Regions from separate parts of the Bacillus sp. FSL K6-3431 genome, predicted to be linked through region 2. Evidence: a T-box and tRNA genes for the amino acid it is inferred to sense, from the RefSeq annotation. Region 2 holds a T-box; the other holds one or more tRNA genes.
What was found. A T-box is a leader RNA that pairs with one kind of tRNA and senses whether it is charged. The one in region 2 lies ahead of thrS (threonine--tRNA ligase), so its partner is inferred to be a tRNA-Thr.
Positions count from the first base shown of each region.

Region 1: it encodes a tRNA-Thr, which carries the amino acid that the T-box ahead of thrS (threonine--tRNA ligase) is inferred to sense. The anticodon was not compared.

Region 1 covers NZ_JBBOCT010000001.1:1,867,146-1,871,542, reverse strand. Annotated here, with positions in the region: rRNA gene MHB53_RS09660 (23S ribosomal RNA) at 1-1,665, shown strand, start outside; rRNA gene rrf (5S ribosomal RNA) at 1,901-2,016, shown strand; tRNA gene MHB53_RS09650 (tRNA-Val) at 2,128-2,203, shown strand; tRNA gene MHB53_RS09645 (tRNA-Thr) at 2,213-2,288, shown strand; tRNA gene MHB53_RS09640 (tRNA-Lys) at 2,323-2,398, shown strand; tRNA gene MHB53_RS09635 (tRNA-Leu) at 2,406-2,487, shown strand; tRNA gene MHB53_RS09630 (tRNA-Gly) at 2,559-2,633, shown strand; tRNA gene MHB53_RS09625 (tRNA-Leu) at 2,640-2,728, shown strand; tRNA gene MHB53_RS09620 (tRNA-Arg) at 2,736-2,812, shown strand; tRNA gene MHB53_RS09615 (tRNA-Pro) at 2,843-2,919, shown strand; tRNA gene MHB53_RS09610 (tRNA-Ala) at 2,937-3,012, shown strand; tRNA gene MHB53_RS09605 (tRNA-Met) at 3,041-3,117, shown strand; tRNA gene MHB53_RS09600 (tRNA-Ile) at 3,124-3,200, shown strand; tRNA gene MHB53_RS09595 (tRNA-Ser) at 3,223-3,315, shown strand; tRNA gene MHB53_RS09590 (tRNA-Met) at 3,336-3,409, shown strand; tRNA gene MHB53_RS09585 (tRNA-Asp) at 3,445-3,520, shown strand; tRNA gene MHB53_RS09580 (tRNA-Phe) at 3,539-3,614, shown strand; tRNA gene MHB53_RS09575 (tRNA-His) at 3,647-3,718, shown strand; tRNA gene MHB53_RS09570 (tRNA-Gly) at 3,733-3,806, shown strand; tRNA gene MHB53_RS09565 (tRNA-Ile) at 3,817-3,893, shown strand; tRNA gene MHB53_RS09560 (tRNA-Asn) at 3,895-3,966, shown strand; tRNA gene MHB53_RS09555 (tRNA-Ser) at 3,977-4,067, shown strand; tRNA gene MHB53_RS09550 (tRNA-Glu) at 4,091-4,162, shown strand.
Region 2 covers NZ_JBBOCT010000001.1:5,072,024-5,076,420, forward strand. Annotated here, with positions in the region: gene dnaI (primosomal protein DnaI) at 1-765, shown strand, start outside; gene MHB53_RS24170 (putative sporulation protein YtxC) at 892-1,728, shown strand; T-box leader at 1,774-2,002, shown strand; gene thrS (threonine--tRNA ligase) at 2,101-4,032, shown strand; gene MHB53_RS24180 (YusW family protein) at 4,077-4,397, opposite strand, start outside.

The sequences.
Region 1 (4,397 bases), 3.2 Mb from region 2:
AAGGACTAGTGGAGCGCTTAGAAGTGAGAATGCCGGTATGAGTAGCGAAAGAAGGGTGAGAATCCCTTCCACCGAATGCCCAAGGTTTCCTGAGGAAGGCTCGTCCGCTCAGGGTTAGTCGGGGCCTAAGCCGAGGCCGAAAGGCGTAGGCGATGGATAACAGGTTGATATTCCTGTACCACCTTATTTCCGTTTGAGTAATGGGGGGACGCAGGAGGATAAGGTAAGCGCGCTGCTGGATATGCGCGTCCAAGCAGGTAGGCTGGAGTGGAGGTAAATCCTTCACTCTAAGGCTGAGCTGTGATGGCGAGGGAAATTTAGTACCGAAGTTCCTGATTCCACACTGCCAAGAAAAGCCTCTAGCGAGGAAATAGGTGCCCGTACCGCAAACCGACACAGGTAGGCGAGGAGAGAATCCTAAGGTGATCGAGAGAACTCTCGTTAAGGAACTCGGCAAAATCACCCCGTAACTTCGGGAGAAGGGGTGCTCATTTGGGTGAATAGCCCAGATGAGCCGCAGTGAATAGGCCCAGGCGACTGTTTAGCAAAAACACAGGTCTCTGCGAAGCCGCAAGGCGAAGTATAGGGGCTGACGCCTGCCCGGTGCTGGAAGGTTAAGAGGAGCGCTTAGACTTCGGTCGAAGGTGCGAATTGAAGCCCCAGTAAACGGCGGCCGTAACTATAACGGTCCTAAGGTAGCGAAATTCCTTGTCGGGTAAGTTCCGACCCGCACGAAAGGCGCAACGATCTGGGCACTGTCTCAACGAGAGACTCGGTGAAATTATAGTACCTGTGAAGATGCAGGTTACCCGCGACAGGACGGAAAGACCCCGTGGAGCTTTACTGCAGCCTGATATTGAATGTTGGTGCAGCTTGTACAGGATAGGTAGGAGCCGTAGAAACCGGAGCGCTAGCTTCGGTGGAGGCACTGGTGGGATACTACCCTTGCTGTACTGACATTCTAACCCGCAGCCGTGATCCGGCTGGGAGACAGTGTCTGGCAGGCAGTTTGACTGGGGCGGTCGCCTCCTAAAGAGTAACGGAGGCGCCCAAAGGTTCCCTCAGAATGGTTGGAAATCATTCGCAGAGTGTAAAGGCACAAGGGAGCTTGACTGCGAGACCTACAAGTCGAGCAGGGACGAAAGTCGGGCTTAGTGATCCGGTGGTTCCGCATGGAAGGGCCATCGCTCAACGGATAAAAGCTACCCCGGGGATAACAGGCTTATCTCCCCCAAGAGTTCACATCGACGGGGAGGTTTGGCACCTCGATGTCGGCTCATCGCATCCTGGGGCTGTAGTCGGTCCCAAGGGTTGGGCTGTTCGCCCATTAAAGCGGTACGCGAGCTGGGTTCAGAACGTCGTGAGACAGTTCGGTCCCTATCCGTCGTGGGCGCAGGAAATTTGAGAGGAGCTGTCCTTAGTACGAGAGGACCGGGATGGACGCACCGCTGGTGTACCAGTTGTTCCGCCAGGAGCATCGCTGGGTAGCTATGTGCGGCAGGGATAAGTGCTGAAAGCATCTAAGCATGAAGCCCCCCTCAAGATGAGATTTCCCATAGCGCAAGCTAGTAAGATCCCTGAAAGATGATCAGGTTGATAGGTCCGGCGTGGAAGTGTGGTGACACATGGAGCTGACGGATACTAATCGATCGAGGACTTAATCTAAAGTAAAAAGCGGAAGCGCCCGGGTAGCCCCGACAAGCGCAAGACAGATTGTGAGGAGGCAGATTTTCAGCCACCACAGCAAGATGGCTTGCGACCTCGAGGGGCTGGGCGCTGGAGCTAGATTCAAAAGATGTTTCACACGTTTACCTTCTCATTTATCTGGTTTTGAGAGAATGAAAATTTCTCTTGAAAAATACATAAAAAGCGTTATAATAGTAAATGTTGAGTAATTTTGTCTGGTGGCGATAGCGAAGAGGTCACACCCGTTCCCATCTCGAACACGGTAGTTAAGCTCTTCAGCGCCGATGGTAGTTGGGGGTTTCCCCCTGCAAGAGCAGGACGTTGCCAGGCAATAAAACTTAATGTTGAGTGTGAGAAAGAGTTTTATTGAGTGTACAATAGTACTTAACAAATGGATACTAAAACCACTCTAAAAAAAGAGTGGGACAATCCGTTCAAAATGGAGGATTAGCTCAGCTGGGAGAGCATCTGCCTTACAAGCAGAGGGTCGGCGGTTCGAACCCGTCATCCTCCACCATTATTTAATGCCGGCCTAGCTCAATTGGTAGAGCAACTGACTTGTAATCAGTAGGTTGGGGGTTCAAGTCCTCTGGCCGGCACCAGTAGTTACTTTTTTGAAAAATGCACATTATGTACGAGCCATTAGCTCAGTTGGTAGAGCATCTGACTTTTAATCAGAGGGTCGCAGGTTCGAATCCTGCATGGCTCACCATTTTTATGCGGGTGTGGTGGAACTGGCAGACACGCTAGACTTAGGATCTAGTGCCGCAAGGCGTGGGGGTTCGACTCCCTTCACCCGCACTTTAATTAATATCTGCTAAAAACAATTACGTCCTATAAACAATACAGAATCTAAAATGCCAATTTCAAACGCGGAAGTAGTTCAGTGGTAGAACATCACCTTGCCAAGGTGGGGGTCGCGGGTTCGAATCCCGTCTTCCGCTCCAAGTAGTGCCGGGGTGGCGGAACTGGCAGACGCACAGGACTTAAAATCCTGCGGTAGGTGACTACCGTACCGGTTCGATTCCGGTTCTCGGCACCATTGATATGCGCCCGTAGCTCAATTGGATAGAGCGTCTGACTACGGATCAGAAGGTTGTGGATTCGACTTCTGCCGGGCGCGCCATTATTTACATAATGTATCAAAGGAATTATGCGGGAAGTAGCTCAGCTTGGTAGAGCACTTGGTTTGGGACCAAGGGGTCGCAGGTTCGAATCCTGTCTTCCCGACCATTTTAAATAAGCTCAATGGGGCCTTAGCTCAGCTGGGAGAGCGCCTGCCTTGCACGCAGGAGGTCAACGGTTCGATCCCGTTAGGCTCCACCATTTTTCACAAGTAAAACTATCCTATATTGGCGGTGTAGCTCAGCTGGCTAGAGCGTACGGTTCATACCCGTGAGGTCGTGGGTTCGACTCCCTCCGCCGCTACCATATAGAGGACCTTTAGCTCAGCTGGTTAGAGCAGACGGCTCATAACCGTCCGGTCGTAGGTTCGAGTCCTACAAGGTCCACCATTACTTTTTTATAATGTACTACGGAGGAATACCCAAGTCTGGCTGAAGGGATCGGTCTTGAAAACCGACAGGGGAGTCAAATCTCGCGGGGGTTCGAATCCCTCTTCCTCCTCCATAATTAAATGTATTTATCGTCGCGGGGTGGAGCAGTTCGGTAGCTCGTCGGGCTCATAACCCGAAGGTCGCAGGTTCAAATCCTGCCCCCGCAATCATAAATAATTCAAGGTTGAACTTTGAATTATCTGGTCCCGTGGTGTAGCGGTTAACATGCCTGCCTGTCACGCAGGAGATCGCGGGTTCGATTCCCGTCGGGACCGCCATTTAAATCAAATATATATGGCTCAGTAGCTCAGTCGGTAGAGCAAAGGACTGAAAATCCTTGTGTCGGCGGTTCGATTCCGTCCTGAGCCACCATTTTTATTCAAACAATGTAGTAGAAATACATGGCGGCTATGGCGAAATGGTTAACGCATCGGATTGTGGCTCCGACATCGTGGGTTCGATCCCCACTAGTCGCCCCTTATATTTTTGTGCGGGTGTAGTTTAGTGGTAAAACCTCAGCCTTCCAAGCTGATGATGAGGGTTCGATTCCCTTCACCCGCTCCAACTTTTTTATGGGCCTGTAGCTCAGCTGGTTAGAGCACACGCCTGATAAGCGTGAGGTCGGTGGTTCGAGTCCACTCAGGCCCACCATTCCGCAGTAGCTCAGTGGTAGAGCTATCGGCTGTTAACCGATCGGTCGTAGGTTCGAATCCTACCTGCGGAGTTTATAATTTGGGGAAGTACTCAAGAGGCTGAAGAGGTGCCCCTGCTAAGGGCATAGGTCGCGTGAGCGGCGCGAGGGTTCAAATCCCTCCTTCTCCGCCATATTATAATATTTACTAGTACATGGCCCCTTGGTCAAGCGGTTAAGACACCGCCCTTTCACGGCGGTATCACGGGTTCGAATCCCGTAGGGGTCATAATAAGCATGTAAAAAGACTATCTACGAATGATAGTCTTTTTACATGCTTATTTTATATAGCTCTAACTTTTTAAAAGTTTCACTTGTCTAAAACCCTACTCTAGCGCATAGTGTACCTCTATCAAAAAGCAGAAGCAAAAGCAAAAGAAAATGAATGTGTTTCAATTCTACTTTGTCCCAGTATTATCCCATATTCTTGTTGCACAACAATGCGATAATGAGCTAGAACACTT
Region 2 (4,397 bases):
TATGAGTATATGACACAGACAAAAAAGTGTAAGGATTGTCCAGGCCTTGGTCATTGTGTAAATATGATGCAGGGGTATGAACCTTCTCTTGTATTGGAAGGTAATGTAATTGAAGTGCGATATCGTCCTTGTCCATCAAAACTCGTTCATGATGAACGTAAAAAAGCGGAAAAACTGATTAAAAGTATTTATGTGCCAAAAGAAATTCTGGCTGCTTCATTTGCGGATTTCTCATTGGATAGTCCTGGAAGAATACATGCATTTGAGTATGCAGAACAATTTGCATCTAAATATGATCCTGGAAGCGCGATGAAGGGATTGTATTTATATGGAAGCTTCGGTATCGGGAAATCTTATCTGCTCGGGGCAATTGCGAATCAGCTAGCTGAAAAGGAAATATCTTCTTTGATCGTATATGTCCCAGAATTTTTGCGGGAAATGAAACAATCTCTTGGGGATCAAACATTAAATTCCAAACTTGAAGCAGTGAAAAATGCCAAAATTCTTATGCTTGATGATATTGGAGCAGAAGCAATGTCAAGCTGGACAAGAGATGAAGTTTTAGGTTCCATTCTACAATTCAGAATGCATGAGCAGCTACCAACCTTTTTTACTTCTAATTTTGATTTCAACGGACTTGAGCATCATTTAACATATACGCAACGTGGAGAAGAAGAGAAAATGAAAGCAGCAAGAATTATGGAGCGTATAAAATATTTATCAACCCCTATTAAATTAGATGGGCCAAATCGAAGACATCAATGAGCACCTGCAAATTGCAGGTGTTTTTTATTTGAAATATCTGTAGTCGGGGACTTACCTTAAATTCATAGGTCTAGTCCGTCCTACCTCTCATATACATGTAACAAAGTAGTAAAAGGGGGGACGGGCTTGGAGTTGATATTTACTTCTATAAAGGATGCAATCCGTCTAAAAATATATTTATCTGCACATGGCGTAAAGGAAAAATTAAAAGAAAGCCAGAGCCAGTTTATTTATACATTTAGTAATGAAATGGAAAAAAGGGGTTTGTATGCGGAGGCATTGCTTCATTTTATAAAAGAAGCAAAAAGAAATGACTGGTTAAATGATACGTTACTGCAAACATATCATTATGAAAATGAAGATGAGCGTAGTCATATCATTGGAATTACTGCACAAATGTTTAGTGGAAAGCGCAAAGATTTATCCGATTTAGTTGGAAATGTGAATGAAGATCAGTTGCTTCATTCGGCAATTGATGATTTGCTAAGTTATGGAGGGCCGATTTTATTTGATTCTTTTTCAAGGTTTAGGCTTAAGCCTTATTACAAGCAAGTAGGTAAGTATCTTGAGGTCGCCATCGATGAATATAAAATGGAACAAGAATACCAGATGTTTGTCAGCATGCTAAGAGACTACTTGAAAAATCGTGGCTCAAGAAAAAATACGATTCATCTGCTCATGGATGATTCAAATTTATTTTTTGATGAAAATATCCAAGAAATATCTCATCAAGATATGAAGGCAATGATTGATCAACGCCTGCTCGCCAATCACCCAATTTATGTAGATTCAGGAGTCATAGCACCGCTTTTATCAATGGCCCCTAAGAAAATTTATCTTTACACTCTTAATGAAGAGCAAGCACTTGTTAGAACGTTACGTAATATATTTGAAGAACGAATCTTTATTTTGCCTCCAACTCATTTTCACATATTAAAAAAAGCTTATGTCCATAAACCTTGATTTTTTTTTCGCAACTAGATATAATAACCTACATAATCAATCAAGCAAACAGTTGCGATAAGGACATGAGTATTTTGTTACGGTTCACAGAGAGGGAAGATGGAGCTGCGAGCTTCCCAACACGGACTAGATACTTACCCCCTTTGAACTCCAATCATGAACCAGTGAGTAATGATTGGCGGGCCAAATCCGTTACAATGAATCCAAGTCAATATGCTTTTTTCGTATGTTGAAAACTAGGGTGGAACCACGTGTATATAAACTCGTCCCTTTCCAGGAGACGGGTTTTTTGTATTTTTATTTAGAAAGGTGTAAGCCACTAGTACATCATATACGCCGAAGTTAGGCAATAAAAAAAGGAGTGGAAAAATGATGTCAAATCAAATTCAAATTACTTTCCCAGATGGGTCTATAAAGGAGTTTCCAAAAGGGACAACAACAGAAGAAATTGCAGCATCCATCAGTCCAGGCTTAAGAAAGAAAGCACTTGCTGGAAAACTAAGTGGTGCACTTATTGACTTGAAAACACCGATACAACAAGATGGAGCGATTGAGATTATTACAGCAGATAGCGATGAAGCACTTGAGGTAATGCGACACAGTTCTGCTCACTTAATGGCACAAGCAATGAAAAGATTGTATCCAGATGTTCAATTTGGTGTTGGTCCAGTTATTGAAGGCGGATTTTATTATGATATGGATCTTGAACATGCAATTACACCAGAAGATTTACCTGTTATTGAAAAGGAAATGAAGAAGATCATTAATGAAAATATGGAAATCGTTCGTAAAGAAGTGTCACGCGATGAAGCGAAAGATCTGTTTGCTGCAGATAAATATAAGCAAGAACTAATTGACGCCATTCCTGAAAATGAAAAAGTAACGATTTATACACAGGGTGAGTTTTCAGATCTGTGCCGTGGCGTTCATGTCCCATCTACAGGGAAAATTAGAGAATTTAAATTGCTTAATATTGCAGGCGCATATTGGCGTGGTGACAGCAAAAATAAAATGCTTCAACGCGTATATGGAACAGCTTTTTTCAAAAAGGAAGACCTTGCAAATCATTTGAAAATGCTAGAAGAAGCGAAAGAGCGTGATCACCGCAAACTTGGTAAAGAGCTAAGCTTATTTACAAACTCACAAAAAGTAGGGCAAGGGTTGCCACTTTGGTTACCAAAAGGTGCGACAATTCGTAGAATCATCGAACGTTACATCGTTGATAAAGAAGTTGAACTAGGATATGACCATGTGTATACACCGGTTATGGGAAGTGTTGACCTGTATAAGGCAAGTGGTCATTGGGATCACTATAAAGATGATATGTTCCCTGTCATGGATATGGACAATGAACAACTTGTTTTGCGCCCAATGAATTGCCCTCATCATATGATGGTATATAAAAATGATATCCATAGTTATCGTGAATTGCCGATTCGAATTGCAGAACTTGGCACACAGCATCGATATGAAATGTCTGGCGCTCTTTCGGGCCTACAGCGTGTTAGAGGAATGACATTGAATGATGCGCATATATTTGTTCGACCAGATCAAATCAAAGACGAATTTATCCGTGTTGTGGAACTTGTTAAGGAAGTGTATAAAGATTTCAACATCGAAGATTACTCTTTTAGGCTTTCTTATCGTGATCCTGAGGATAAAGAGAAATATTTTGATGATGATGAAATGTGGGATAAAGCACAGGCGATGATTAAAGAAGCAATGGATACTTTTGGCGATGAGTATGTGGAAGCTGAAGGGGAAGCGGCATTCTACGGACCCAAATTAGACGTTCAAGTCAAAACTGCATTAGGAAAAGAAGAAACACTTTCTACTGTCCAACTGGATTTTCTTTTACCTGAAAAATTAGATTTGACATATGTTGGTGAAGATGGCAAACAGCATCGTCCAGTCGTTATCCACCGTGGTGTTGTGTCAACGATGGAACGGTTTGTAGCCTTCTTGATTGAAGAATATAAAGGCGCATTTCCGACTTGGCTTGCACCTGTTCAAGTTCAAGTTATCCCAGTTTCTCCAGATGTGCATTTTGACTATGCTAAGAAAGTTCAGGATAAGTTAAAATCACTCGGTTTCCGCGTTGAACTTGATCAACGTGAAGAAAAAATTGGTTATAAGATTCGTGAAGCGCAAATGCAAAAAGTGCCATATATGCTTGTTGTCGGTGACAATGAAATTACAGAAGAAGCTGTTAATGTAAGGAAATATGGAGAGAAGAAGTCAGAAACTATTTCCTTTAAAGAGTTTACAGAATTACTTAAAGCAGAAGTGAATAATAGAGATTAATGAATAAAACACCAAAGGGGCTTCAGTTAGCCCCGTTTGGCGTTTTATTTTTTATCTTCCAAATCTACTTTAGTTCCGTCTTTCAACATATAATCCAAATCAAATTCTGTATAATCTTTATCTAATTGAAAAATAGCTAGGACTTTTTGAATTACCTCTTCTTGTGATAATCCAGTCAGTTCAATATCTTTCAATAAAACGTATACGGTTTGAAAAGCTTCCATGCCCTGTAATATTCTATCATTTATTTCATCATCTACTATTGCTTCATACTTCCCATTGCCACTTTTTTGTTCATACTCAACAGAGTATTTTTTATTTGGACCATATTTAACTTCTAAATCAAATTCGGTATAAGGTAGTTC